Regions from separate parts of the Cobetia sp. LC6 genome, predicted to be linked through region 1. Evidence: predicted binding sites of a transcription regulator. Region 1 holds the regulator's gene; the other holds the start of a gene.
What was found. Region 1 encodes LexA, which represses DNA repair genes until DNA is damaged. Its sites were predicted from a motif close to TACTGTNTANNTANACAGTA; they were not measured.

Region 1 (15,108 bases):
AGCCGTGGGACGCCGCTATCCCCATGGGCTCCGTGCTGGGCGTGCCATGAAAATAGATGTAGCGGCGCAGGCTATCGACCCGCTCACCGCGGGCATTGCGACCGCGATTGATGCCCGGCTCGCGGCCACTGAGCCATAGAATGCGCGTCAGGATCCAGTCACGCTCTGGATGCTCCTCGGCAAGCTCGGGGGTGAATACCTCGCCCGTGAAGCGCCGTCCGCGATAGACGGCGCCACGCGGATTGCCCGCCCCGATGGCGGCACAAATCACATGCCAGCCGGTTGGCGTGCAACCGCTGCCATCGAGCTCGCCGATACCGTTGAGGCCGCTGGAGATCGCGCAGGCGTGCACCAGCGCGTCAGGGGCAGCCGCGCAGGGCGGCGCATCACGACTGCCACTCGGCGCGTCATTGCGTATCTCAAGGCTCTGGCGCGAGAGATCCACCGCTACCCAGCAGGCCATCAGCTGGCCGCCTGGGTGACCGCCTCACCATCCCCGAGCGAGGCCGGCAACGGCGCTGCCATCGCCGCGACCACCACCGGACGCATGTGCTGGATCAGCTCACGCACCGTGGTGTGATGGCCATACTCGGCCTCCTCGATATCCCGCAGTGCATCCAGGCCCGAGAAGGTGAAGATCACGCTACCGAGCATGAAGTGCAGGCGCCAGAAGCGCTCGTTGTCCGGCAGATCAGGGGTCGCAAGCTTCAGAAGCTCGGCGAAGCGGCTGAAGACCGTGCCGTAATGCTCGCGGATATAGCGCCGCATATGGCCCTGACCCTGAGTGTAGGCAAGCCCGAGCAGGCGCATGAAGGTGCGCAGGCTGTTGCGCTCGGCCGGCACCTCCAGCACGGTACGCGCCATCACCTCCAGCAGGACCTCAAGCGGCACCTGACGCCCGGCGTATTGCTGCTCGACACTGTCGAGCGCCGCGTGGAAACGCTCGCTGAATGGATCGAGATAGCGCGCGAAGACCGCCTGGATCAGCGATTTCTTGGACCCGAAGTGGTAGTTCACCGCCGCCAGATTGACCTTGGCCTTGCTGGTGATGTTGCGCAATGAGGTCTCGGCGAAACCACGCTCGGCGAACAGCACCTCGGCAGTATCGAGGATGCGGGTAACGGTATCGGTCTGGGCCATGGGCGGAACCCTTGTCAGGTAGAAGAGGACTGGAGTCGTAGGTCACGACGCAAGCGCCGCGCGGCGACTCTCTCATGAGGTGGTGCAGGTTCACCGGAAAGCCACGTACGATATCGGCTCGTTTGACCACGGCACACGTGAGCACGACACATCCGAACACTGCCATCGGCGAACATTCGTTTGAAACACTTTGATTCTAGCGCGCCATGTCACGACTGACAATTCTCTCGCGTTTCAAACGCCAAAGGTTTAGTCGAGCCTGATATTCCTTCAATGCAGACCGTTCCGATTCAAGGACTCGTCGTGCTCGGTGACAGACCACCCCGCAGGGCCACACCGGATTGCCCTCTCGACAGCTTGCCTTGGATATCGACAAGCCAAGTCGGCAGACAGCGATATCTCGACGACTACCTGCCCTTTGAGGCCTCCACACAAGCCACGATGCCTTGCATGACTGCCATGACTGGATACAATGACAGTTGTATGGATGCACACCCCGTGCCGTCAGCTCAAGATGCCGCCCAGGCCAAAGGCAATGCCATGACCCAGCCGCTTACTCCGCGCCAGCAGGATGTCTTCGACTTCATCATCAAGACCATCAAGTCCTCTGGCTACCCGCCGACGCGGGCCGAAATCGCCCAGGCGCTGGGCTTCCGCTCGCCGAATGCCGCCGAGGAGCATCTGCGTGCCCTCAAGCGCAAGGGCGCCATCGAGATGGTGCCGGGCACCTCACGCGGCATTCGCGTGCCGTCGCTGGCTGACGTCGACGAGAGCGCCAACGATGGTCTGCCGGTGATCGGGGAAGTGGCCGCCGGCAGCCCGATTCTTGCCAGCGAGCATATCGACCGTCACTGCCCGCTGCCGAGCGACTACTTCTCGCCGGCTGCCGACTACCTGCTGCGTGTGCGCGGCGTGTCGATGAAGGATGTGGGAATTCTGGAAGGCGACCTGCTGGCCGTGCATCGCACCACCAGCGTGCGTGACGGGCAGATCGTGGTGGCACGCCTGGGAGATGAAGTCACCGTCAAGCGCTTCCGCCGTGACGGGCACTATGTGTGGCTGGAAGCCGAAAACGAGGACTTCTCACCGATCAAGGTCGACCTGCGCACGGACAGCCTGGAGATCGAGGGCCTCGGGGTAGGTGTCATCCGCGATGGTGGCCTGCACTGAGGTCTTGACCAGCTGCGCTTTAAGCAACAGAAAAGCCGCACGCATTGCACAAAAAAACCCGCCTCGAGGCGGGTTTTTTGTGCGCGAAGCGCGAGCGATGCATCAGTGCACGATGCCTTCTGACTGCTCATCCTCGTCTTCTTCGCCATCCCAGAGGCGAGTCCGGGTGATGGCGTGGTCGATCATCTCACGCGCGACCTCGAAACGATTGTCACGCAGCAGATCAGCGGCCTCGTCTGAAATGCGAATGCTGAGCAGCGGCTCACCTTCGCTTTCCGCGGCGCGCAGAATCACTTCACCATCTTCCATTTGCACAATTTCAAGTACGGCGGGATCGGACACGTCATTCCTCCTGCACGGCACCTCGTGAGATACCGGCGTCGTTGTAATCGTCAGCGCGACGGCTGGCAAGCCCGGCACCGCGTTGCCATCAGCGACGCAGAAAAAAGTACGACCACAGCCAGAGCCATGGTCGTACCGGAGAGTGCAGGGCTTGCCACAATGCGATCAGTCTAGCACCCGTGAAGGCGAAACGTCACCCGATCGCCATGCGCCAGTCATCACCAACGTGCAGCGCCATATCAGCGCCTTGACCTACCACTCGACGCTCGACTCGCGCAGCTGCGGCAGCAGCGCCTTGAATGCCGTGATGGCGGCGCTGAGACGCTCGGCCAGCGAGTCGCTCGAGGCTGCCGCGATGATCAGACCATCACCCCGCGAACGCGATTCCTCGCGGCGAGCGACGCCACCCTCTTCATGCAGACGGGTCACATCCGCGATCAGCTCAGACAACCAGCTGTCAGGACGTTCCAGCAGGCTGCGCAGCTGCTCGACCTCGGCAATGGGCGTCGGTGGTGTGGCCAGGCGCTCGCGCCAGCTCCCCTGCGGCCAGCGCGCCGTCACGGCACACTCTTCCAGCAATGAGGCCAGCGCCAGCTCCAGCAGGGCGAGCGCGCCCTCTTCACCGGCCATGCGACGCGCCACGGCATGCTCATCGTCGCCAGAGACCGCTGACTGGGCCAGCAGCAACTCGGCCTGATACAGCAGCTGATTGGTACGGGCACGCTGGCTCATCAGCTCTTGGCTCCCTTGCGCTTGTCCTCGACGACCCAGCGGCCGTTGTCGTAGGTCGCCTTCCAGCCGGTCGCCTTGCCATCTTCATCGGTCATGACGTACTGAGCCTTGACCTTGCGCGAGAAGCGAATCTGTGCAGGACGTCCATCCGGGTCCTGATCCGGGGCCTCGAGAATGAAGTGATACTTCTCCGGCAACTCGTCGGCGTGCGCCTTGAGCTCCTTGACCAGCGGCGGGCGCGTCTCGCGATTCTTGGGGAACTGGCTGGCCGCCAGGAACAGGCCACTGGCGCCGTCGCGCAGCACGTAGTGGTCCTCGACCTTGACGCAGGCAAGTTCCGGCATCGGAATCGGGTCCATCTTCGGCGGCGCCACTTCACCGGACTTGAGCAGCTTGCGGGTATTCTTGCAATTCTCGTTGGTGCAGCCGAAGTACTTGCCGAAACGCCCGGTCTTGAGCTGCATGTCGGAACCGCACTTGTCGCACTCGATCACCGGGCCATCGTAGCCCTTGATGCGGAACTGACCTTCCTCGACCTCGTGACCGACACAGTCCGGGCTATTGCCGCAGACGTGCAGCTTGCGCTGCTCATCGATCAGGTAGCTGTCCATCGCGGTGGCACAGATCGGGCAGCGACGCTTGGCGCGCAGCGCATCCGTCTCGGCATCTTCACCGGCATCGGCCGCCACGGCCTCATCGCCCGGCAGCAGATCGATGGTGGTCTTGCAGCGCTCCTTGGGCGGCAGGTTGTAGCCGGAACAGCCCAGGAACACCCCGGTCGAGGCGGTACGGATCTGCATCTCACGCCCGCAGGTCGGGCAGGCGATGTCCGTCGGCACCGGCTGGTTCGGACGCATGCCCTCTTCGGACTGGGCGTGGTCCAGCTCGGCCTTGAACTCGGCGTAGAAGGTGTCCAGCAGCTCGCGCCAGTTGCGCCCGCCGTTGGCCACCTCATCGAGGTAGTCTTCCATGCGCGCCGTGAAGCCGAAGTCCATCAAATCCTTGAAGGACTCGCTGAGGCGATCGGTGACGATGTCGCCCAGTTTCTCGGCATAGAAGCGGCGGTTTTCCAGCGCCACGTAGCCACGGTCCTGGATGGTGGAGATGATGGCGGCATAGGTGGACGGACGACCGATACCACGCTTTTCCAGCTCCTTGACCAGGCTGGCCTCGGTGTAACGCGCCGTGGGCTTGGTGAAGTGTTGCAGCGGCTGCAGCTCGACCAGGTCCAGCTTCTCGCCGATGGCAAGATCCGGCAGCGACTGGTCCTCTTCCTTCTTGCCCATCGGCTTCATGACACGCGTGTAGCCGTCGAACTTGAGCACACGGCCCTTGGCGCGCAGCTCATAGCCATCCACTTCGATGGTCAGCGTGGACGACAGGTATTCGGCCGGCAGCATCTGACAGGCCACGAACTGGCGCCAGATCAGCTCATACAGACGCTCGGCGTCACGCTCCATGCCGACGAGATCCGTCGCACGGCGCGACACTTCGGAAGGACGAATCGCTTCGTGCGCTTCCTGGGCGCCTTCCTTGCTGGAGTAGACGTTGGCCGCTTCAGGAAGGTAGTTGCTGCCGTATTCTTCGCTGATGAAGTCGCGCGCCGTGGCCACCGCGTCCGCCGACAGATTGGTCGAGTCAGTACGCATGTAGGTGATGTAACCCGCCTCGTAGAGACGCTGGGCCATCATCATGGTCTTCTTGACCGAGAAGCCGAGACGACCACTGGCCGCCTGCTGCAGGGTGGAGGTGATGAATGGCGCGTTCGGCTTGGAGCGCGTCGGCTTGTCTTCACGATTGGTGATCGCGAGTCTGGCGGTGCGCAGCGCCGCGATGCGATCCATCGTCTCCTTCTCGCTGGTCGGACGGAAGGCCTTGCCATCCTGACGTGCCAGCTCGAAACGGATCGCCTCACCACTGGCGGCGGCCAGCTCAGCGTGGACATCCCAGAACTCTTCGGGGATGAAGGCGCGGATCTCGCGCTCGCGCTCGACGATCAGACGCACGGCGACCGACTGCACACGACCGGCGGACAGACCACGGGCGACCTTGGCCCACAGCAGCGGCGAGACCATGAAGCCCACGACGCGATCCAGATAGCGGCGCGCCTGCTGGGCATGCACGCGGTCCATCTTCAGCTCACCCGGCTCATCGAAGGCTGCCGTGATCGCCTTCTTGGTGATCTCGTTGAACACCACGCGCTTGTAACGCGAATCGTCGCCACCGATGGTCTCGCGCAGGTGCCAGGCAATCGCCTCACCTTCGCGGTCAAGATCCGTCGCGAGATAGATGGTGTCGGCCTTCTCGGCCAGACGCGTCAGCTCGGAAACGACCTTCTCCTTGCCGGGCAGGATCTCATAATGCGCCTCCCAGCCATTCTCCGGGTCGACCCCCATGCGGCGGATCAACTGGGTCTTGGCCTTCTGTGCCTTGTGAGCCGCCTTGGCCTCGGGCGACATCTTGCGAGTCTCCGCCGCCTGACGGGCACGTTCCTTGGGGTCGGTGGCCTGCTTGCCGCTACCGCTGGTCGGCAGGTCGCGGATGTGCCCGACACTCGACTTCACCACGAAGTCGTTGCCGAGATACTTGTTGATGGTCTTGGCCTTGGCAGGCGACTCGACGATCACCAGTGACTTGCCCATGGTTGCTCGCATCTCCTGGCCGGCGCTGATTGCGCCGGCGAATGACTCGTCGCGCTGGGTTTTGTCCCAGCCGAAAAATGCGCCTACCCTACCCCAGCATTTCAGCGCTGACCAGCAATGTTGAGACTGACGCCTCGACGGGACGGCTCGACAGGGTGCCTCTGCGACAGCCTCGAGACATGCCCTGCCACCCGCCACGTCAGCATGCGGCTTGCGCCGAATGACATCGACAGCCGTCAGGCATGTGGTCGCGGGCAATCCGGCCTCCGAGCCGGGTTTGAGCATAGGTCACCAGCACATGACCGCGGTCAACGGGTCCGGTACAGGGGCCTGCGCTGGGCCGATGAGCGGAAATTTCGCTCAGCAGGGTATTGCCACTATATAGGTAGCACTGGAATGGCTGTCAGTGAAAGCCAGCCAGCGGACATTGGCGTGACGGGGCGGTCACCACGACGCTGCCGCAGAGCCTGCGACGCCTGGCTGTCAGGCGTCGAAATGGCGGGCCGCCCCGCATGACGTAGCGCGACAGACCCTCAGGCCCCAGCCCGTGTCCGCGTACCCACGGCAACGTATTCGCAACAATCTCTCGGCAGACTTCACGCCCCCCTTGCAGTCCCGATCGTGATCACGAGAATGGACAACGACAGCCGACGATACTCGACAGGCTCCCTTTCAGCCTTCAATGTAGTAAAATGACAACAACCTGGTTTGCGTTTTCAGCCAGTCCATCACGCCAGTGTTCAAGGAGTATGCTTTCATGCCGCACGCGTTCAACGGCCCGATCCGCCGCACCAAGATTGTCGCCACTCTCGGCCCTGCCAGTGACAAGCCGGGTGTGCTCGACGCGATGATTCGTGCCGGAGTCGATGTGGTACGCCTCAACTTCTCCCACGGTAGCCCCGAAGATCACCGCATGCGCGCCGAGGCCGTACGCCAGGCCGCCGCCGCCCAGGGCCGCAGCGTCGCCGTGCTGGGCGACCTGCAGGGTCCGAAAATCCGCATCGCGCGCTTCAAGGATACCGCCGTCAAGCTGAGCGAAGGCCAGTCGTTCATCCTCGATATCGGCCTGGGCCGAGATGAAGGCACCGCCGAGCGCGTCGGCTGTGACTACCAGGAACTGGCCGATGACGTTGCCACGGGCGACGTGCTACTGCTCGACGATGGCCGTGTGGTGCTCGAGGTCAATGAGCTCAAGGGCAACGAGATCCACACCACCGTCAAGGTCGGCGGCAAGCTGTCCAACAACAAGGGCATCAACAAGCAAGGCGGTGGCCTGTCTGCCGAAGCCCTGACCGACAAGGACAAGGCTGATCTGAAGACCGCCATCGATATCGGTGTCGACTATCTGGCCGTGTCCTTCCCGCGCAGCGGCGCCGACATGCAGCTGGCACGTGAACTGCTGGGCGAGGAAGGCCGTGACATCGGCCTGATCGCCAAGGTCGAGCGCGCCGAAGCCGTCGCCGACGACGCCGTGCTGGATGGCATCATCCTCGCCAGTGAAGGCGTGATGGTGGCGCGTGGCGATCTGGGCGTCGAGATTGGCGATGCTCAGCTGATCGGTGTGCAGAAGCGCATGATCCGCCGCGCGCGCAGCCTCAACCGCGTGGTCATCACGGCCACCCAGATGATGGAATCCATGATCAGCGCGCCGCTGCCGACCCGCGCAGAAGTCTTCGACGTCGCCAATGCCGTGCTCGACGGCACCGACGCCGTGATGCTGTCGGCCGAGACCGCCGCTGGCGACTTCCCGGTCGAGACCATCGAGACCATGGATCGCGTCTGCCTGGGTGCCGAACGTGAGCGTGCCGCGCAGGAATCCCAGCACCGCATCCACGAAGGCTTCAGCAAGACCGACGAGACCATCGCGCTGTCCGCGATGTATGCCGCCAACCACCTGACCGGTGTCGTGGCCATCGTGTGCATGACGGAATCCGGCTATACCCCGCTGATCGCCTCGCGCATCCGCTCCGGCCTGCCAATCGTCGGCCTGGCACAGGATCAGAAGACCCAGCGTCGCATGGCGCTCTACCGTGGCGTGGTGTCACTGCCCTTCGATTCCAGCGAATTGCCGGCGGCGGAAATCAACCGCCGCGCCATCGCGGAACTGGAAGCTCGCGGCATCGCGACTCGCGGTGACCTGGTGATCCTGACCCGTGGCGACCAGATGAACGCACATGGCGGCACCAACACCATGAAGATCGTCACTGTCGGCAGCACCATCGACTGATCGGCCTCGCTGGCCTCCCGCCCCAGGCCTTTCGGGGCGGGAGGACAGCGACATTGCCCCATCCTCAGGAGGCCAGGGAATGAGCGAACAACGACCCAAGCGCCAGGCACGGCGCACCCTGCCAGCACGCAAGCGCATTGCGCTGGTGGCGCACGATGGCAAGAAGGATGAAATACTGGCGTGGGCCAATCGCTGGCGCGATGAGCTGTCCCGTCACCAGCTGCTGGGCACGGGCACGACTGCCCGCCGCATCAGCAAGGAGCTGGGCCTCGAGGTCGAGGGCCTGCTGAGCGGCCCGCTGGGCGGTGATCAGCAGATCGGCGCGCGTATCGCCGAAGGCAATCTGGACCTGCTGGTCTTCCTGTGGGACCCCTTCGCGCCGATGCCGCACGATCCTGACGTCAAGGCGCTGCTGCGCCTGGCGGCATTGTGGAACGTGCCGGTCGCCAGCAATGCGGCCAGCGCGGACTTCCTCTTCCACTCGAAGTTGATCTCCGAGGAAGTCGAAGTGGCCGTGCCGGACGCTAATGACTGGGTCAGCACCCGCGCCTGAATGACGCTGGCTGTCGCCCCATGAAAACGCCGCCTGCTCGCAAGAGAGGCGGCGTTTTCATGGCCAGATGTTGTAATCAAACTACCTTTTGCGCAGACGGGCGGTATTGCCTGCGCGACATGTGGCGAAATTTCGCCTTCCTGGCGTCGCCCTCCTCTCTCTTCAATATCTCTCTATTCGCCTACCCTTCTATTCGTCTATTCCTCTGTGCGGCGACACTTTTCGAGAGATGCGGCTCAACCCATGACAGCAGCCCACGACATCTGCTCAAGAGGTCAGCTCAAGCTGACTGGCGATGACCGCACCGCGCGACGCCATGCAGTAAAGCCCGATGTGATGACTGTCTGCCTGGGGATGCGTCGCCGTATCGGGAAGCCCCAGCTGTTCAACCACTTGGGCCGGTAGGTCGTAGGTGGCACAGCCGGGCTCCAGCACCATGATGTCACGCACCTTGCCCAGCAGGCCGTGATTGCGCGCCGACAGCAACGTCAATACCAGGTCCATCACGCAGATATCGGTGCAGATGCCTACCACGACCAGGGTTTCCAGCCCTTCGTCGCTCACCCAATCCTGCAGCGCATTGACCTGGGTATGGGGATCAATCGCGCCGACATAGCCATTGATGCAGTCCTTGCGCACCAGCGTGGCCTGCGGCTCCTCCTCCAGCCAGGCAAGTTCCGCCACCAGCTCACCCTCGCCGCTGCCCTGCTCACAATGGGCGGGATAAGGCGGCTCCGGCTTGCCCGGCGCGTGGGAATCGATGAAGGCCAGCATGGGGCGTCTGCGCTCACTGAAGGTCCGCGCCAGCGTATCACTGAGTGCGATCATCCTGCTGACCTGAGCATTGGTCGCCTGAGGCGCCAGAGCGCCTCCTGCGACCTGACAGAAGCCATTGATCTCATCGACGATGATCAGCCCGGCCGTCGACAGCGAGACCGGCACCACGGCCGGCCGCACCGGCAGGCGGGCATCAAGTTCACCGGGGGTGATCCACTCGGCGGGAGTGGCAGGAATGCGTTGCACCACGCAGGACGCCGCGACATCGGATGAAGCCACGGCGCCCTGCGTCTCTGATATAGAGGATGCTGAGGATACGGAGGGAGCGGATGAGCGCTGGTCGGAAGACACCATGCAAAGGCCTCTGATGACGAATGGCCTTCAGCATAACGGAACTCAGGACCGAGCGGCGACCCTCACCCGGTAGGCTCGCTGGCCCCGGACAGCATGGCGTTGCCCTGCCCTTCATCCACCGTGGTCTCACAGGAAAAGCACTGGCCGCGCACCCGTGCGTGATCACGCCTCAGTACCGCGAATTGCGCGACTCGCCCGGGATCATCCTCGATGCGCTGCGCGAGGCACACAAGCCCCGGGCGGCGCGCCAGTGATGGCGGCGCGATGGCCAGCGTATCGCTGCGACCTTCTGCCATGTCCAGTGCATCCGCCATGTGCAGACACTCCACCCGCTCGACCTCCGGCAGGTTCTGCTGCAGCCAGGCATCGCACTCTTCAAACAGGGCCTCACGCGCCACGATACGCCTCACTGCTGACGGTGAAGCCCCGGGCGGCCCCAGCAGACTGAGACTGATGGCACGGAAGACGCGCCGCTCGACGCAGATGCCCGTCCAGAATGCCAGCGCCTGATGCGTGGTGCGCACCGGACGCTGATGCCCACGCGACCAGGGCACCACGGCGGTATCGATCTCGCCTTCCGCCAGCGCCCTGATGACTTCGTCGATGCCTGCGTAAGCCTTGAGCTGGGCGTCGTTGGCATAGAGCTTGAGCGCGCACTCGCGCGAGTACCCCCCAAGGTGCCCGGGATAGCCCACGCGCAAACCATCGGGAGCCGGGATCACGCCCTGCGGCGAGATATCGCCGTGGACTTCGCTAGCTGTCACCTTCATACCAGCCCCTCATGCCAATGTCTGAACAAACCTCATCCTGACAACAGCATAGCCGCAAACATGGGCGGTGTTAGGCAAAACCCACCTCAGCGACCTCAGGCAAAGCCGCCATTGGCACCGATGACTTGGCCACTCACCCAGCCGGCATCTTCACTGGCAAGCCAGGCCACCACGGCTGCGACATCCTGCGGATCCGCAATGCGCCCCAGCGCCGCCATGCCCTTGAGGCGCTCGATGGTCTCTTCACTCTTGCCATGACGAAACAGGCCGGTGTCCGTCGGGCCCGGCGCCACGGCATTGACCGTGATGCCTCGCTCGCCGACTTCCTTCGCCAGCACCCGCGTCAGCTGGTCCACTGCGGCCTTGGAAGCCGCATAGGGGCCATAGGTCGCGAACATCTGCCGCGTCACCGAGGTGGACATGTTGATCACGCGCCCGCCATCACGCAGATGCCGCGCCGCCTCACGCATCAGATTGAAGGAACCGGTCAGATTGGCCTGCATCAGGTTGGCGAAGTCGTCATCCGTGAAATCGGCGATGGGCTTGTAGATGCTCATGCCGGCATTGTTGACCAGGATGTCCACCCCGCCGTACACGCGCTGGGCTTCGGTGAACAATTGTGCCGCGTCGTTGCTGACACCGACATCGGCCTGAACGGCGACCGCCTTGCCGCCCCGCGACTCGATATCCGTCACGACCTGCAAGGCACCATCACTGTCGCTGCGATAGTTGACGATGACGTGAGCGCCGTCCGCCGCCAGGCGCTGCGCGATCCCGGCGCCGATCCCGCGTGAAGCCCCACTGACTACCGCCACCTTGCCGCTCAACCGCTGTGCATTCTCCGACATGGCTATCTCCTCTTTCATCATGGGCAATCGACCTCAAGGGCCATCAATAATGAGCGCCTTGCGAGTGTCAGTCAGACACTATCATTGCAGCAAGCGAGTGCCGCCGATACCCCTGCAACGCGGGGTGTCGGATGAACGAAAAACCGCCACCCCGGGCATGCCGGTGGTGGCGGTTGTTTACAGCGGCCGCCTGTCTCAGGCTTCGCCGTTGGCCTGACGCTCGAAGGTATCGGCGCGCAGGATCTCGATCCAGTAGCCATCAGGGTCCTTCACGAAGGCCAGCCCCTTCATCTTGCCATCGTCGGGACGCTTGACGAACTCGACGCCCAGCGACTCGAAACGCTCGGCAGCCGCGTAGACATCCGGCACGCTGACCCCGATATGGCCGAAGCCCTGCGGCTGGGCGTTGCCGTCATGGTAGGCAAAGTCCGGGTCATTCTCGGTGCCCCAGTTATGGGTCAGCTCCAGCATCGCCTCACGCCCGAAGGTGTAGGTGGTGCGCTTCAGATCATCACTGGGCACTTCACTGGCCTGGTCGTCATCCAGATAGGCGAGAAAATAGAGGCTGAACTGCATTTCCGGGAAGTCGAGCTTGCGCACCAGACGCATGCCCAGCACGCGGGTGTAGAAATCCAGGCTGCGCTCGGGGTCCTTGATGCGCAACATGGTCTGGTTGAAGACGTAGCCACGGGTGGCCGGGTCGATCTGCTCACTCAGGCCGGGGACCTGCTCGAAATGTGTTGTCATGTTGGTCCTTGCAAAGGAAAGGACGGCAGAGCCTCGAAGGTGCCCGGCCGCCCTTGGTGATCGTATAGCTGTCAGATGGTGACGGCGGCCAGATATTGCAACCTCGCCGCCGCTGGCATCACGCGATCTCGATCAGCACTTCCCCCGGCGTGACACGATCGCCACGCGCGACATGAATGGCCTTGACGGTACCGTCGACACGCGCGGCGATCTCGGTCTCCATCTTCATCGCCTCACTGATCAGCACCGACTGGCCCGCGGTGACGCTGTCACCGACCGCGACCAGCACCTCGACGATGTTGCCCGGCATCGCGGTGGTGACATGGCCCGGCGCCGAGGCGCTGGCACGTCCGCCGCTCTGGCCGCCCGCCACGTAATCGTCCTTGGCCTCGAACACCACCTCTTCCGGCATGCCGTCCAGGGTCAGATAGACGTGACGCTTGCTGCCTTTGGCGCCGCCGACGCCGGTGATCTGCACCGCGTAGGACTCGCCGTGCACGTCGATGACGAATTCGGTCGGCACGCCAGAGGTCACCGGGCGCTCCGCCTCGCCCTGGGGGATGATTTCCGGTGTGAGCGTGCCGGCGCGGCGCTCGTTGAGGAAGTCACGTCCCAGCTCCGGGAACATGGCGAAGGTCAGCACGTCCTCGGGGGACACGGCCAGCTCGCCCAGCTCCTCGGTGAGACGCGTCATCTCCGGGGAGAGCAGGTCGGCCGGGCGCCCGACTTCCACCGGCGCATTACCGATGGCACGCGAGCGGACCTCTTCGTTGACCGGTGCCGGCGCCTGACCATAGCCGCCCTGCAGATAACGCTTCACCTCGTTGGTGATGCTCTTGTAGCGCTCGCCGGTCAGCACGTTGAGTACCGCCTGGGTGCCGACGATCTGCGAGGTCGGGGTAACCAGCGGCGGATAGCCGAGATCGGCACGCACACGCGGGATCTCATCGAAGACCTCGCGGATGCGCTCCAGGGCGTTCTGCTCCTTCAGCTGGCTGGCCAGGTTGGACATCATGCCGCCGGGGATCTGACTGATCTGGACCGAGACATCCTCGCGGGTGAATTCGCTCTCGAAGGCTGAGTACTTGCTGCGCACCTCGTGGAAGTAATCACCGATCTCACGCAGCGACTCCAGCTCAAGGCCGGTATCCCATTGGGTGCCGCGCAGCGAGGCCACGAAGGATTCGGTGGCCGGATGGCTGGTGCCGCCGGCGAAGGCCGAGATGCAGGTGTCGATGTGACGACAGCCCGCCTCGACAGCCTTGATCTGGCACTGCGGCGCCAGGCCCGCCGTGGCGTGACTGTGCAGGTGGATCGGCACCTCGACCGCCTCGACCAGCGCGCTGACCAGATCATAGGTGGCGTACGGCGTCAGCAGGCCGGCCATGTCCTTGATGGCGATGGAGTCGGCCCCCATCGCGACCAGCTTGCGCGCCTGCTCGACGTACATTTCCAGCGTATGCACCGGGCTCACGGTGTAGCAGATGGTGCCCTGGGCGTGCTTGCCGGCTTTCTTGACCGCGCGCATGGCGGTTTCCATGTTGCGCAGGTCATTCAAGGCATCGAAGACTCGGAAGATATCGATGCCACCTGCCGCGGCGCGCTCGACGAAGGCCTCCACCACATCATCGGCGTAGTGACGATAGCCGAGCAGGTTCTGGCCGCGAAGCAGCATCTGCAGCGGGGTATTGGGCATGGCTTCCTTGAGCGCCTTCAGACGCGCCCAGGGGTCTTCCTTCAAAAAACGCACACAGGCATCGAAGGTCGCACCGCCCCACACTTCGAGACTGTAGAAGCCGGCCTGATCGAGACGCGCGGCGATCGGCAGCATGTCCTCGGTGCGCATGCGGGTCGCGATCAACGACTGGTGGCCGTCGCGCAGCACGACTTCGGTGACCTTGACGCGATCAAAGTGATCGATGGCGCTGGTGTTGGGAGTTGCAGCTGTCATGTCTGGGGTCCTTCTAATTGTTGGCTACGTGAACCGGGTGAAGATCAGGGAAGATTCACGGCATCAGGAGCATCAGGTGTGCATCAGAGTCCGGCGTGGGCCGCGATGGCCGCCGCGATCGCCAGCGCCGTCTGTTCCGGCAGGCGCTTGACCGAGTACTGGGTCAATTCCGGGTGGGCGGCCACGAAGCCGGTATCGAAGTGTGCGTTGCGGAAATCAGGGTGCTTGAGGATTTCCTGATAGTAAGGCGCCGTGGTCTTGACGCCCTGCAGACGCATGTCATTGAGGGCACGTGAGCCACGATTGATGACCTCTTCCCAGGTCAGCCCCCACACGATGAGCTTCAGACACATGGAATCGAAATACGGCGGGATGGTGTAGCCGGTATAGATCGCGGTATCGGTACGCACGCCAGGCCCGCCCGGCGCGTAGTAGCGAGTGATGCGCCCGAAACTTGGCAGGAAGTCGTTCTTGGGGTCCTCGGCATTGATGCGGAACTGGATCGCATAGCCGTGATGGCGAATGTCTTCCTGACGGAAGGCCAGCTTGTGGCCCCAGGCGATGCGGATCTGCTCGCGCACGATGTCCACGCCGGTGATGGCCTCGCTGATGGTGTGCTCCACCTGCACGCGAGTGTTCATCTCCATGAAGTAGATCTCGTTGCCCTTGACCAGAAACTCCACGGTACCGGCGTTGCGATAGCCGACGGCGCGGGCGGCACGTACTGCCATCTCGCCGACGTAGGAGCGCTGCTCCGGTGTCAGCTGCGGACTGGGGGCGATCTCGATCAGCTTCTGGTTGCGACGCTGGATGGAGCAGTCACGCTCGAACAGATGAATCACGTTGTCGTGATTG
Region 2 (15,108 bases), on a different contig from region 1:
TTCTCCGGCACTTCATCCTCGGAGAAGATGGCTTCGGCGGGGCATTCCGGTTCGCACAGCGCGCAGTCAATGCACTCATCCGGGTTGATCACCAGGAAGTTCGGGCCTTCGTAGAAGCAATCCACCGGGCAGACTTCCACGCAGTCGGTGTATTTGCAGCGAATGCAGTTCTCGGTGACGATGAATGCCATGCAGGTCTCCTGACGCGGATTGGCGTCTCTCTCGTAGGTCGTGGTCCAGGCGCCCACCATGTGTCGTCTCGGCGACATCATGGCCTTCAGGTTATAAGCGGCGCAGATGTTATAAGGCGTTATTCTAGTGGCGCTCTGCCGCCCCCGCAATCAGCAGGGGCGGATCGTTTTGGAATGGTGCTATGCCCGAAGGTTGCTGTCGAGTCTTGCCATTCACTCTTGAGCCTTGCCGTTCCTTCTCGGAGCAGGCGTGACGGCACTCAGCGCTGCCGGTGCCATTCGTAGATCAGCTCCAGCGCTCGCTTGGGGCTCAGATCATCCGGGTCAAGGCCGTTGAGGGCTTCGACGACCGGATGCGGCGGTGCCGCGAACAGGTCATTCTGTTGCGGTACCGGCTGGCCCAGCGCATCCTCGCGCGCCACCTGTGGGCGATCGATTTCCTGCTGCTCCAGGCTGGTCAGCTTCTCGCGCGCGCGCAGGATGACGCTCTGCGGCACCCCGGCCAGCTGGGCCACCTGCAGGCCATAGCTCTGGCTGGCAGGGCCTTCCTCGACGCGGTGCATGAAGACGATGCCATCGCCGTGCTCAGCGGCCGTCAGGTGCACGTTGGCGACGGCATCGGCATGCTCGGGCAGCGCCGTCATCTCGAAGTAATGGGTCGCGAACAGGGTAAAGGCACGCGTGCGCGCCAGATGCTCGGCGCTGGCCCATGCCAGTGACAGACCATCGAAGGTCGAGGTGCCGCGGCCGATCTCATCCATCAACACCAGGCTCTCGTCAGTGGCGTTGTGCAGGATGCTGGCGGTCTCGGTCATCTCGACCATGAAGGTCGAGCGGCCGCCGGCCAGGTCATCCGATGAGCCGATGCGCGTGAAGATGCGATCCAGCGGGCCGATGCAGGCGCGCGTCGCCGGCACGAAGCTGCCGGTATGCGCGAGCAGAGCGATCAGTGCCGTCTGACGCATGTAGGTGGATTTACCGCCCATGTTGGGGCCGGTGATCACCAGCATGCGCCGCGTATCATCGAAGCGCACATCGTTGGGGACGAAGGGATGGTCGCTGACATGTTCGACTACCGGATGGCGGCCGCCTTCGATGTCGATGCCCGGGGTCTCGCTGAGTTCTGGACGCACGAAATCGAGCGCGGCGGCGCGATCGGCGAAGGCGGTCAGCACATCCAGTGATGCCAGCGCACGGGCCGTCTGCTGCAGGCCATCCAGTTCGGTATTCAGATCATCCAGCAGGTGCTCATACAGCAGCTTCTCGCGCGCCAGTGACTTGGACTTGGCGGACAGCGCCTTGTCCTCGAATTCCTTGAGTTCGGGGATGATGAAGCGCTCGGCATTCTTGAGGGTCTGGCGACGGATGTATTCCGGCGGGGCCTCGGCCGATTGCGAGCGCGGCAGTTCGATGAAGTAGCCATGCACGCGGTTGTAGCCGACCTTGAGGTTGCTCAGGCCGGTGCGCTCGCGCTCGCGAGTCTCGAGTGCGACCAGATACTGGCCGGCGTTCTCGGACAGGCCGCGATACTCGTCCAGCTCATCGTCGTAGCCATCGGCGATCACGCCACCATCGCGCAGCACCACCGGCGGATTCTCGACCAGCGCCTCGCTGAGCATCGCGGAAAGTGCCGGGAACAGGCGGATGGCATCGCGCAGGTCATCGATGGCGCTGCCTTTCTCGACGCTGGCGAGCACGGCGCGCAGCTCGGGCAGGGTGTTGAGACCATCGCGCAGGCGTGCCATGTCCCGGGGGCGTGCGCTGCGCAGCGCGACACGGGCGAGGATGCGCTCCACATCTCCGATGCGCTTGAGCAGGCCTTGCAGTTCGAAGGGGTAGTCGCCATCCAGTAGACGCTGTACCGCCGCCTGACGCTGGCCGATCTGGCGCTGATCGCGCAGCGGGCGGTTGAGCCAGCGCTTGAGCAGGCGTGAGCCCATCGCGGTCGCGGTGACGTCAAGCACGCTGGCCAGCGTGTTGTCGCCGGTGCCACCCAGGTTGGTATCGATCTCGAGGTTGCGGCGGCTGGCGGCATCGATCACCACCGAGTCATCGCGGCTTTCGACGGCCAGCGCGGTCACGTGGGGCAGGCCGGTGCGCTGGGTGTCGCGAGCATAGTCGAGCAGGGCACCGGCTGCCGTGACGGCGCGCGTCAGGTGGCTGCAGCCAAAGCCGTTGAGGTCCTGGACGCCGAACTGATCGCACAGCAGGCGCAAGGCAGTCTCGTGATCGAAGTGCCAATCGCTCTGGCGGGTCAGGCCTGGGCGCGAGGACAGGCTGGCGGGGAGGGTACGGCTTTCGCCGACCATGACTTCGGCAGGCGACAGGCGCTGGATCTCGGCCAGCAGCTCGTCATCACCATTGACCTCGAGCACGCTGAAGCGACCGGAGGAGAGCTCGAGAGCGGCCAGGCCCCAGGTCTCTCCATCACGGTGCAGCGCCACCAGCAGGTTGTCGCGGCTGGCATCCAGCAGCGCCTCATCATGCAGCGTCCCCGGCGTGACGATACGCACCACCTTGCGCTCGACAGGCCCCTTGCTGGTCGCCGGGTCACCGATCTGCTCACAGATGGCCACCGATTCGCCCATCTTGACCAGACGTGCCAGATAACCTTCGGCGCTGTGGTAGGGCACCCCTGCCATGGGGATCGGTGAACCGCCGGAGCTGCCGCGCGCCGTCAACGTGATATCGAGCAGTTGTGCTGCGCGTTTTGCGTCCTCATGAAACAGTTCATAGAAGTCGCCCATGCGATAGAACAGCAGCACGCCGGGGTGCTCGCGTTTGATCTTCATGTACTGCGTCATCATCGGCGTCATCTGGGGCGCGCTGTTCTTGGCCATGGCCATGGACTTCCTTGACTGCACTGCAATGGGAAAAAGCACACATGCGAGAACACGGCATGCGGGATGCGCGATATTCTACGGACTGGCGCGGCCGGCTCCAATGCCTGTGATGTCTCATGCTCGCTGCCCTTTTCACTTGATGACCTTTACAGGGAGAAAGTTCGTGAGCCAATTGACTGGTACGACACCCGAGGCTGCGTGCGTGAATGCTCTGGCTGAGCAGTTGCAGGCGCTGGCGATCGCGCGCGGCGTGCGCGTCACCACCGCCGAGTCGTGCACCGGGGGCGGCGTGAGTGCCGCGATCACGGCGATTGCCGGCAGCTCCAGCTATTTCGATGCGGGCTACGTGACCTATTCCAATGCCACCAAGCAGCGGCTGCTGGGGGTCAGTGAGGCATCGCTTGAAACTTTCGGCGCCGTCTCCGAGGCGGTCGTGTGCGAGATGGTGCGGGGCGCCTGTCGCGACAGCGGCGCTGAGCTGGGGGTGGCGATCAGCGGCGTGGCCGGCCCCGGCGGGGGAAGTGACGAGAAGCCCGTCGGCACCGTGTGGCTGGCGTGGGGGAGCGAGGCGCGCCAGCAGGCACGCTGCTGTCACTTTCCCGGCGACCGGCAGGCGGTGCGTGACGCCGCCGTGCGGGAGGCGTTGCAGGGCTTGATCAAGCGCGTGGAGGCCTTGCAGATCGGCACCGAAGACGCGTGAGTCCGATGCAAGCCCCGCGTTGGGGGTGCTGCCTGAAAAAGCGCACCACCGGACTGGCAGAGCGACGCAACTTGCGGCATTATACTGTCCATGTATACAGGGTTTTGCCACGGCACCTCAGCCGCTAGTCTGACGGTGTCTGCTCAGCTCTCAGTGACAGAATTCTCTATTCCAGGTGGCAGCCCGTGTGGCTCCGCCGTTCGACAGGAGGCCACATGGCAAAGGACGACAATCGTACCAAGGCGCTGAACGCGGCGCTGTCCCAGATCGAGCGCCAGTTCGGCAAGGGCGCCGTCATGCGCATGGGCGATGCCCCGCGTGTGGCCATCCCGTCGGTTTCCACCGGTTCTCTGGGGCTGGATATCGCACTCGGCATCGGCGGCCTGCCCTTCGGGCGCGTGGTCGAGATCTACGGCCCGGAATCCTCGGGCAAGACGACACTGACCCTCTCGGTCATCGCCCAGGCGCAGAAGCAGGGCAAGGTGTGTGCCTTCATCGATGCCGAGCACGCACTGGATCCGTCCTACGCCGAGAAGCTGGGCGTCAATCTGGACGAGATGCTGGTCTCCCAGCCGGACACCGGTGAGCAGGCGCTCGAGATCGTCGACATGCTGGTACGTTCCGGCGGTGTTGACGTCATCATCGTCGACTCCGTGGCAGCACTGACGCCGCGTGCCGAGATCGAAGGCGAGATGGGTGACTCACACGTTGGCCTGCAGGCGCGTCTGATGTCCCAGGCGCTGCGCAAGGTGACCGGTCACATCAAGAACGCCAACTGCATGGTGGTGTTCATCAACCAGATCCGCATGAAGATCGGCGTGATGTTCGGCAGCCCCGAAACCACGACTGGCGGTAACGCACTGAAGTTCTACTCCAGCGTGCGTCTGGATATCCGTCGTACCGGTTCCGTGAAGTCCGGTGATGAAGTCACCGGTAACGAGACCCGCGTCAAGGTCGTCAAGAACAAGGTCGCGCCGCCGTTCCGTCAGGCCGAGTTCCAGATTCTCTACGGCAAGGGCATCTATCACGCCGGTGAGGTGATCGACCTGGGTGTGCAGTGTGGTCTGGTCGGCAAGTCAGGTGCCTGGTACAGCTATCAGGGCAGCAAGATCGGCCAGGGCAAGGCCAACTCCGCCCAGTACCTGGAAGACAATCCCGCCATCATGGAGGAGATTGAAACCCAGATCCGCGCCCAGTTGCTGGCAGCCCCGGAAGCCAAGGAAGAGTCGAAAGAGGCCGCGGCCGCCGAGAGTGAAGACGACCTGGATATCGATCTCGATTGAGGCTCGTCCAGAAGAAAGAGCAAGAGCGCCGGCCGTCAGGCTGGCGTCATCTCAGCGTGTCGTTTCCGACCCGGTGCGATGAACGCAAGGCGCCCGCCCCGATGACTCGGAGGCGGGCGCCTTGCGTTCACGTCCATCGATGTCCTTCTGCTCAACCCCGGAGAGCATGACCATGCACGATGACAGCGCTGAAATGGGCGGGCCTGAATATCAACCGCTCGACTCAGGTGCGATGACGCCGCAACGGCGTGCGCGCAATGATGCCATCGCGCGACTGGCGCGCCGCGAACATAGTCGCCGTGAGCTGCACGACTATCTCAAGGAGCGTGACTACCTGCGGGCGGTCAGCGATGACGAGTTGGCAGAGCGGCAAGCCGCGGGCGAGGAGGGCGCGCAGGCGACCTTGAGTCGCGATGAGGTCGAGCTGCTGATCGAGGAGGTGCTGGAGCGCATGGCCGAGGAGGGCCTGCAATCCGATGAGCGCTTTGCCGCCAGCTTCCTGCGGACGCGCGTCCTGCGCGGGCAGGGGCCGAGGCGTATCCAGCAGGAGCTGCGCCAGCGTGGTATCGATAGCGAGACGCTCAATGCCGTCATGCGTGCCGCCAGTGACCCGACGCCGGATGCCTTCGGCCATGTCGAGGCGGTGGATTTCTTCGAGCTGGCGCGCGAGACGCTGGCCAGGCGCTTTTCCGGCCCCGGCGAGGGACAAAAGGAGCGCGCACGGCGCGAACGCTTTCTGCTCCAGCGCGGCTTCGACTATGAGCAGCTGCGCTATGCCATGGAGTCCGCCTGGAGTGATGAGGAGGAAGATGGCTAGCTGGCGAGCATCTGTTTGGCTCTCATGACGCGCAAACCGGCGCTTCAGGACATTTCCCCCCCTTTAGCTTGCGCGAACAGACGTTATACTAGGTCGTCTTGCGACGGCACGGGGCAGGCGCCTTCTTTCATGCTTTTCATTGCACCTCCATGCATACCCACATGGATGAATATGCAGAAACCATGCGGAAGTCATGCAGAAGACCCCCGGAGCGTCTTTACGCACATCGCTACGGAACCTCTATGAAAAGCGCAGAAATCAGAAACGCCTTCCTGACCTATTTCGAGAAGCAGGGCCATACCATCGTTCCCACCAGCTCTCTGGTGCCGAACAACGACCCGACCCTGCTGTTCACCAACGCCGGCATGGTGCCCTTCAAGGATGTCTTCCTGGGTCGTGACCCGCGTGGCTACAGCCGTGCGACCTCCGCGCAGCGCTGCGTGCGCGCCGGTGGCAAGCACAATGACCTGGACAACGTCGGTTATACCGCCCGTCACCACACCTTCTTCGAGATGCTGGGCAACTTCAGCTTCGGCGACTACTTCAAGCGTGAAGCCATCCAGTTCGCCTGGAAGTTTCTGACCGAAGAACTCGGCCTGCCGAAGGAGAAGCTTTGGGTCACCGTGCACGTCAGCGATGACGAAGCCCGTGATATCTGGTTCAACGAGGTCGGCATCGATCAGAACCGCTTCTCGCGTCTCGACGAGGACAACTTCTGGCAGATGGGCGACACCGGCCCGTGTGGCCCGTCCTCCGAGATCTTCTATGACCATGGCGAAGACGTCGCCGGTGGCCCGCCGGGCAGCCCGGACGAAGATGGCGATCGCTACATCGAGATCTGGAACCTGGTCTTCATGCAGTTCGACCGTGACGCCGAGGGTACGCTGCACCCGCTGCCCAAGCCGTCCATCGATACCGGCATGGGCCTGGAGCGTGTCGCGGCCGTGATGCAGGGCGTGCACTCCAACTACGAGATCGACCTGTTCCAGAATCTGCTGGCCGCCGCGGCCGAGATCATCGGTCACGACAACATCGCCACGCCGTCACTGCGTGTGGTGGCTGACCACATCCGCTCGTGCGCCTTCCTGATCGCCGATGGCGTGCTGCCCTCCAACGAAGGCCGTGGCTACGTGCTGCGTCGCATCATCCGTCGCGCCGTGCGTCATGGTCACAAGCTGGGCGCGCGTGGCAGCTTCTTCTACAAGCTGGTCGCGGCTCTCGACAGCGAGATGGGCGATGCCTATCCGGAACTGCGCGCCGCACGCGAGCAGATCGAACGGGTGCTGCTCAAGGAAGAAGAGCAGTTCGCGCGTACGCTGGAACATGGCATGAAGCTTCTGGAAGAAGCCATCGCTGGCCTCGAGGGCAATACCCTCGACGGCGAGACCATCTTCAAGCTCTACGACACCTACGGCTTCCCGTATGACCTGACCGCCGACATCTGCCGCGAGCGCGAGCTGATCCTCGATGAGGCAGGTTTCCAGGCGGCCCTGGAAGCACAGCGTGATCGCGCCCGTGCCGCCAGCAACTTCGGCGGCGACTACTCCGCCAACCTGGTGCTGGAAGGCGAGACTGTCTTCACCGGTTACGACCAGTTGGAAGGGGAAGCCACCGTCACCTCGCTGTTCGACGCCGAAGGCAATGCCGTCGAGCAACTCGAGGTGGACACCAAGGGCATCGTGGTGCTCGACACCACCCCGTTCTACGGCGAGTCAGGTGGTCAGGCCGGTGACACCGGCTATCTGCATCTGGATGGCGGCCGCTTTCAGGTCAGCGATACCCAGAAGCAGACCGGCCATCACCTGCACCACGGTGTGCTGATCGAAGGCGCTCTCAAGGTCGGTGACAAGGTGCGTCCGCAGGTCGATGCCGAGCTGCGTGCGGCTTCCGTGCGCAACCACTCCGCCACGCACCTGCTGCACGAAGCGCTGCGTCTGGTGCTGGGCGAGCACGTTCAGCAGAAGGGCTCGCTGGTCACGGCCGAGCGTCTGCGCTTCGACTTCAGCCACTTTGAAGCGATGACGGCCGAGCAGCTGTCCGAGGTCGAGCGCATCGTCAACGCGCAGATCCTCGCCAACGCCGAGACCACCATCGAGTTCATGAGCCTCGATGAGGCCAAGGCGCGCGGCGCAGCGGCACTCTTCGATGCCAAGTATGGTGAGGAGGTCCGCGTGCTGACCATCGGTCAGGACGCCTTCTCCATCGAGCTGTGCGGCGGGACTCACGTCAAGCGCAGCGGCGACATCGGCCAGATGCACATTCTCGCCGAAACCGGTATCGCGTCCGGCGTGCGTCGTATCGAGGCCATCACCGGTCGCGCCGCGCGTGACTTCCTGCTTGCGCAGGAAGCGACCCTGACTCGCCTCGGTGAGCGTCTCAAGGCCAAGCCGGAACAGGTCGAGGAGCGCGTTGGCAGCCTGCTGGAGCGCAACCGCGGCCTCGAGAAGGAGCTTGAGCGCCTCAAGGCCAAGCTGGCATCTGCCTCGGCCAGCGACATGCTCAGCGACATCGCGAATGTCCAGGGCATCAAGGTGCTGGCCAAACAGGTCGAAGGCGTTTCCGGCAAGGAGCTGCGCGGCCTGATGGATGACCTCAAGTCCAAGCTCGGTTCCGGCATCCTGGTGCTCGGCGTCGCGGACGGTGACAAGGTCAGCCTGATCGCCGGTGTCACCGACGACCTGACCTCGCGCGTCAAGGCGGGTGACCTGGTACGCCACGTGGCCGAGCAGGTCGGCGGCAAGGGTGGCGGTCGTGCTGACATGGCCCAGGCCGGTGGCAGTGATGCTGCCTCGCTTCCGGGTGCACTGGCCGGTGTGCCATCATGGGTAGACGCCCAGCTGGGCTGACAGTACAAGATGAAGGCCGGGCTCCTCCTGGGGAGACCCGGCCTCTTTTTGGGCTCACATGAGCTTCATGTGGGGACAACGCAAACGGACACGGATAACGGAAACGCACATGGCGCTATACGTTCAGAAGTTCGGAGGCACTTCGGTCGGCTCGGTGGAGCGGATCAAGGCCGTCGCCGAGAAGGTCAAGCGATTCCGCGATGAAGGCCATCAGATTGTCGTGGTCGTCTCTGCCATGAGTGGCGAGACCAACCGACTGATCGGTCTCGCCAGCGAGATCAATGATGACCCGACACCGCGCGAGATGGACATGCTGGTCTCCACTGGCGAGCAGGTCACCATTTCCCTGCTGGCCATGGCGCTGCAGAAGATCGGCGTCGACGCGACCTCCTACACGGGGGCGCAGGTGGGAATCCGCACCGATAGCGCGCACACCAAGGCGCGTATCCAGCGCATCGATACCGATGACCTGCGTGAAGACCTCGACGATGGCAAGGTGGTCGTGGTGGCAGGCTTCCAGGGTGTCGATGAGGAGGGCAACATCACGACGCTGGGTCGTGGTGGCTCTGATACCACCGGTGTTGCCCTGGCTGCCGCACTGAAGGCGGATGAGTGCCAGATCTACACCGATGTCGATGGTGTCTATACCACTGACCCGCGCGTGTGCTCCAAGGCACGTCGTCTGGAAACGGTGACCGTCGAGGAAATGCTGGAAATGGCGAGCCTGGGCTCCAAGATCCTGCAGATCCGTTCGGTGGAATTCGCCGGCAAGTACAATGTTCCCCTGCGTGTGCTGTCTTCCTTCGAGGATGGCCCGGGTACCCTGATCGTCGCTGAGGAAGAAGACAACATGGAAGAACCGCTGATCTCCGGCATCGCCTTCAATGTCAACGAAGCCAAGCTGACTCTGCTCAACACGCCGGATATCCCGGGTGTCGCTTCCAAGATCCTGGGCCCGATCGCCGATTCCAACATCGAAATCGACATGATCGTCCAGAACGTCTCTCCGGACGGCAATACCACTGACTTCTCCTTCACCGTCGCCAAGACCGACTTCAAGGCGACCCAGCGCATCCTGACCGAGACGGTGATTCCGTCCGTCGGTGGTGGTGAGATGCGCGGTGATGACAACATCGCCAAGGTCTCGCTGGTCGGTGTCGGCATGCGTTCTCACGCCGGTGTCGCCTCCAAGATGTTCCGCGTACTGGCGGAAGAAGGCATCAATATCCGCATGGTCTCCACTTCAGAGATCAAGATTTCCGTCCTGATCGACGAGAAATTCATGGAGCTGGCGGTTCGCTCTCTGCACACCGCTTTCGGGTTGGATGCAGAAGCGATCAGCGACGAGACTGCCTGAGTCTCACCACGGAGCGTGCAGCAAGGAAGTCGTAAAGGCACCGACAATCAATGACTTGCCCGAGTCGTGAAGCGTCGGTGCCCAGTCTGGGGATATTGGTCTGGCAGACGTGCGGTACGTGAAGTCGACAGCGCCCGATGCATTTTCTGTCATTCTTCTGAATGTCAGTCTGTGCATCGGGCGCTTTCATTCAACGTGTCTATCGGGTGTGATGAAGGTATGGCATTGGCCGTCGGAGCATGCATGGCGCATAATTCGAGCTTCATGCATCAGGGTGGTCGACTTGTCCCGGTCGATCGCCGCCTCCACATCCCGTTGAAGTCCCAGCTGTTTTGAATTTCTGACAAGGAGATCAGTCATGCTCATCCTGACCCGTAGAGTGGGTGAAACTCTGATGATCGGAGACGACATCACTGTCACCGTTCTCGGAGTGAAAGGTAATCAGGTGCGTATCGGTGTGAACGCGCCCAAGGACGTTGCCGTCCATCGAGAAGAGATCTATCAGCGCATCCAGCGTGAGAAAGAAGACAATGGCGATGCCATTGCCTGACGGCATGCTGCGCCTGCACGTCGCACAACCCTGCACGACCCGATGAACGCCAGCCATTGTCCCCATGGCTGGCGTTCGCGTGTGTGGGCTTGCGGCAGGTGAGGGCGGCCCGTCTGCCCCATGAACAACGGCGTACTTACCTCCATGAGCAGCGGCTCATGCGGGGTGATGAGAGGACGGCTTGTTCAAGTCTGTGTTCCGTAAGGGAAAAATTTGGCTTTTTTCTCAAAAAGGGGGAGACAAGCCGATTCTGGTTCGGTAATATGCCCGCTCCCTTGAACGAGACGCGACGACAGGCTAGCCATCGTCATGTTCTGGTTCATGCGGGGAGATTGCTTGGGGGCGCGCAGCCTCGAGCCTGTTGTCGAGTGGTGATGAGATGTTCAGCATCGAAGCCAAAAAATCGTCACAGAGGCTGGACAAAGCCCAATCAAATGAGTAAGATATGCGCCGTACCTGATGAGGAGAGGTGGCCGAGTGGCTGAAGGCGCTCCCCTGCTAAGGGAGTATAGGGTTTATAGCCCTATCGAGGGTTCGAATCCCTCTCTCTCCGCCATTAGGTACAAATGCAGTAAAATGCGCCCTTAGCTCAGCTGGATAGAGTACCTGACTACGAATCAGGCGGTCGGAGGTTCGAATCCTCCAGGGCGCGCCACTGCAACGCAAGACATGAAGTTGGAAAGACGCAGTACTCGCACGATAAAGTCCTGAAGTCATTTTGAAATGCTCAGGCCACAGATTTCAAGGTTTATGCGCCCTTAGCTCAGCTGGATAGAGTACCTGACTACGAATCAGGCGGTCGGAGGTTCGAATCCTCCAGGGCGCGCCAATTGAAAAACCCGCTTCAACGAAGCGGGTTTTTCTTCGTCTGAAGAAAAGTCAGGCAATGAAAGACGCCAGGCTTTGAGGCCAGGTTCTCAAGCAAGGTTATGAGGCAGGATCAGTGCCGAGTGATCGCCGCCTGCACACCCCGACCCCCGCATTGCCGACGATCTTGTTGTTCTACCGCTTTCCTTGACTGTGATGTCACGCCTTCGGGCGGACGATCGCCAGGGCGCCCTTTTCGCGAGGGGCGCCCTTTTTTTGGTTCACGGATCGGGGCAGTGGCCGGATCGGGTGTTGGCCGGTGCTGATGTTCAGGTTCAGGTTTCAGTTCAGGCTCAGACTGGGGCGTTCACGGCTTCCATTTGCGATGCCTGGGGCGATTCCGATGCCTGAGGAGATTCCGGTGCCTGAGCCGGTTCCGGCATGCGAGTCACTGAGGTGAGAAGACTCGGCGCCAGCTCCAGCGCAGTGCCGGCCACCAGGCCGGTGAAGAACTCGGCGCGCCCCTTGTGACGCTTGATGGCCTGGAAACGGCTTTCGGCTTCTGCGTTGCCGCTCTGACGCATCATGTTCATCCACTGCTTGAGCAGCGGCACCATCACCTTGTCGGGAAGGTGAGCGCAGCGCTCAGCATGAGAGAGCAGCACCTGCGCACGCTGTGTCCAGTCCGTCTCGGGCAGCAGCTCGCCGGTCGCCTGCCAATGCTTGATGCGTGCCGCCAGGAAGGGGTCGGCCAGGGCGGCCCGACCCAGCATGACATCGCGACAGCCGGACAGGGAGCGCGCCCGCCAGTAGCAGTGCATATCCCAGATATCGCCATTGGCGACCACCGGAATGGAGAGCTCGGAGGTGATCTTGCCGATCCATTCCCAGTGCGCCGGTGGGCGATAGCCTTCCTGTTTGGTGCGGCCATGCACCACCAGCTGAGTCGCACCGCCTGCCTCTGCCGCCTGAGCGCAGGCCAGTGCCAGGCGCCGATCATTGAAGCCGAGACGAATCTTGGCGGTGACCGGTACGCCCGTGCCCTCGAGAGCCTTGCGCACGCCTTCCACCGCGCGGAAGACGCGTTCCGGCGAGCGCAGCAGCGCCGCGCCACCATCATGTCGATTGACGGTCTTGGCCGGGCAGCCGAAATTGATATCGACGCTTGGGGCGCCCAGGCGCGCCGCGACGCGCGCATTGATGCCCAGTGCCTCGGGATCGGCCCCCAGCAGCTGCAGGGCGACCGGGGTCGCGTGTCGTGTACGGGCTGTCTGTGTCGGGGAGGCGTCGAGCAGCTCTGGACAGATGCGCTTGAAGACGCGCGGCGGTAACTTGACGTGGGTCACGCGCACGAATTCCGTCACGCACCAGTCGTAGCCGCCAAGGCCAGTGAGACATTCGCGGGTGATGTCATCTATCACGCCTTCCATCGGCGCGATGCCGATGCGGCCGGCCCGCGCGAGGGCCTGTGGGGTCAACGATGGTGTCATTGCAATTGCCGTGGAATCAGGCACTTTAGAGCGACCAACAAGCATTGAATGCAGCTGCATGGGCATACCGACAGAGGCTATCGGCGGCGGAGCCTATCCGTCGTGCCGTGTCCGGCGTGACCGAAGGCATTGGCGTTCAGCGCAGGCGCTGCGCCGTAGTGCGGCTCGATAACGAGAAAGACTCGAGGACACTGGCATGCAAGAGAATGATCTGCTCGGTGAAGGCTTGAACCTGATGGTGTTCGGGATGGGGTTCGTGTTCGTGTTTCTAAGTCTGCTGGTGGTCGCCATGATGGCGATGGCCAGGCTGGTGGATCGCTTTGCGCCTGCACCAGTGCCCGCTGCGCCAGGTGCTGCGCGGGCGCCGGCTGCCCCGGCCCCTGCGGCAGAGGACGACAGAGAACTGACGGTCGTCATGGCCGCGGCGATTCACCGCTTCCGGCAGGACCAGAGCAGGCACTGACGCTTTCGCGGCTTCGCCGATAGCATCTGGGCTCTGCCGAGCGTCTGACCACTGCCAAGAGTAGCAGGCGGCGATTCTATCACGAGCAGTACGGTGGGTAGACCTCCCCCCGAGTGCAATATTCCGTGTTGCAGGCTGATGCAACAGGCTGCCTGCAGCGCGCGCAGAACTCGATATCCACAATATAAAGAACAAGGGATCACTCATGGACAAGCAACCGCTGGGCATCACGGATGTGGTACTGCGCGACGCGCATCAGTCACTGCTGGCCACGCGCATGCGTCTCGATGACATGCTGCCGATCGCCGCCAAGCTGGACGATATCGGCTTCTGGTCGCTGGAGAGCTGGGGTGGCGCGACCTTCGACGCCTGCATTCGCTACCTGGGCGAAGACCCCTGGGCACGCATTCGTGCCCTCAAGGAAGCGATGCCCAAGACCCAGCAGCAGATGCTGCTGCGCGCCCAGAACCTGCTCGGCTATCGTCATTACGCCGATGATGTGGTGGATACCTTCGTCAAGCGTGCCGCGACCAGCGGTGTCGATGTCTTCCGTGTCTTCGATGCCATGAATGATCCGCGCAACCTCGAGCGTCCGCTCAAGGCGGTGCTGGATCAGGGCAAGCATGCCCAGGGCACCATCTCCTACACCGTGAGCCCGGTGCACACCCTGGAGATGTGGGTCGAACTGGCACAGAAGATCGAGTCCATGGGCGCCCAGTCACTGGCGATCAAGGACATGGCGGGCCTGCTGACGCCGTACACCGCCTTTGAGCTGGTCTCGCGCCTCAAGGCGAGCCTGTCGATCCCGATCCACATGCAGTGCCACGCCACCACCGGGCTTTCCACCGCCACGGCCCTCAAGGCCATCGAGGCAGGCATCGACAACGTCGATACCTCCATCTCTTCCATGTCGATGACCTACGGCCACAGCCCGACGGAATCCGTTGTCGCGATGCTGGCGGGGACCGAGCGCGATACCGGACTCGATCTCGAGAAGCTCGAGGATATCGCCGGCTATTTCCGCGAAGTGCGCAAGAAATACGCGGCCTTCGAAGGCAGCCTGCGCGGTATCGACTCGCGCATCCTGGTCGCGCAGGTGCCGGGCGGCATGCTCACCAACATGGAAAGCCAGCTCAAGGAGCAGGGCGCCGGTGACAAGCTGGATGACGTACTCGCCGAGATTCCGCGAGTGCGCAAGGACCTGGGCTATATCCCGCTGGTGACGCCGACCTCACAGATCGTCGGCACCCAGTCGGTGATGAACGTGATGATGGGCGAGCGTTACAAGTCGATCTCCAAGGAAGTCCAGGCGCTGCTCAAGGGCGAATATGGCGCGGCACCGGCGCCCTTCGACAGTGAGCTTCAGTCCCGCGTGCTGGAAGGCGCCGAGCCGATCACCTGCCGCCCGGCAGACAACCTGGCGCCGGAGATGGAGCAGCTGCGTGAGGAGCTCAAGGGCAAGGCCAGCGAAGAAGGCATTACGCTGGAAGGTGGCGAGCGCGAGACCGATGACGTGCTGACCTACGCGCTGTTCCCGCAGATCGGCCTCAAGTTCCTGCGCAACCGTGGCAACCCGGATGCCTTCGAGCCTGCCCCGCAGGCTGTCGATGACAAGGCGCCCAAGGCTGCAAGCGCGCCGGCCGCCAGTGCTCAAGCCGCGTCGAGCGGCCCGCAGACCTACACCCTGAACGTCAACGGCAAGCAGTATGTGGTCGAGGTCGCCGAAGGCGGAGACATCACCCAGGTGCAGGCCAGCACGCC

Region 2: a site for LexA is predicted at 3,817-3,836, ahead of recA (recombinase RecA). Genes of this name have one in related genera too.

Annotation. Positions count from the first base shown of each region.
Region 1 is NZ_JASSPL010000001.1:209,493-224,600, reverse strand. It holds gene QQF40_RS01010 (L,D-transpeptidase) at 1-463, opposite strand, end outside; gene QQF40_RS01005 (TetR/AcrR family transcriptional regulator) at 463-1,140, opposite strand; gene lexA (transcriptional repressor LexA) at 1,681-2,310, shown strand; gene QQF40_RS00995 (hypothetical protein) at 2,413-2,652, opposite strand; gene QQF40_RS00990 (DUF6586 family protein) at 2,905-3,384, opposite strand; gene topA (type I DNA topoisomerase) at 3,384-6,026, opposite strand; gene pyk (pyruvate kinase) at 6,784-8,253, shown strand; gene QQF40_RS00975 (methylglyoxal synthase) at 8,333-8,806, shown strand; gene QQF40_RS00970 (isochorismatase family protein) at 9,074-9,862, opposite strand; gene QQF40_RS00965 (prephenate dehydratase domain-containing protein) at 10,000-10,707, opposite strand; gene QQF40_RS00960 (SDR family oxidoreductase) at 10,803-11,555, opposite strand; gene gloA (lactoylglutathione lyase) at 11,751-12,302, opposite strand; gene oadA (sodium-extruding oxaloacetate decarboxylase subunit alpha) at 12,421-14,253, opposite strand; gene QQF40_RS00945 (acetyl-CoA carboxylase biotin carboxylase subunit) at 14,337-15,108, opposite strand, start outside.
Region 2 is NZ_JASSPL010000006.1:74,604-89,711, reverse strand. It holds gene fdxA (ferredoxin FdxA) at 1-191, opposite strand, end outside; gene mutS (DNA mismatch repair protein MutS) at 452-3,031, opposite strand; gene QQF40_RS09160 (CinA family protein) at 3,198-3,734, shown strand; gene recA (recombinase RecA) at 3,950-5,017, shown strand; gene QQF40_RS09150 (regulatory protein RecX) at 5,190-5,834, shown strand; gene alaS (alanine--tRNA ligase) at 6,077-8,680, shown strand; gene QQF40_RS09140 (aspartate kinase) at 8,790-10,037, shown strand; gene csrA (carbon storage regulator CsrA) at 10,396-10,587, shown strand; tRNA gene QQF40_RS09130 (tRNA-Ser) at 11,051-11,143, shown strand; tRNA gene QQF40_RS09125 (tRNA-Arg) at 11,166-11,242, shown strand; tRNA gene QQF40_RS09120 (tRNA-Arg) at 11,340-11,416, shown strand; gene QQF40_RS09115 (tRNA dihydrouridine synthase) at 11,748-12,824, opposite strand; gene QQF40_RS09110 (OadG family protein) at 13,081-13,347, shown strand; gene oadA (sodium-extruding oxaloacetate decarboxylase subunit alpha) at 13,553-15,108, shown strand, end outside.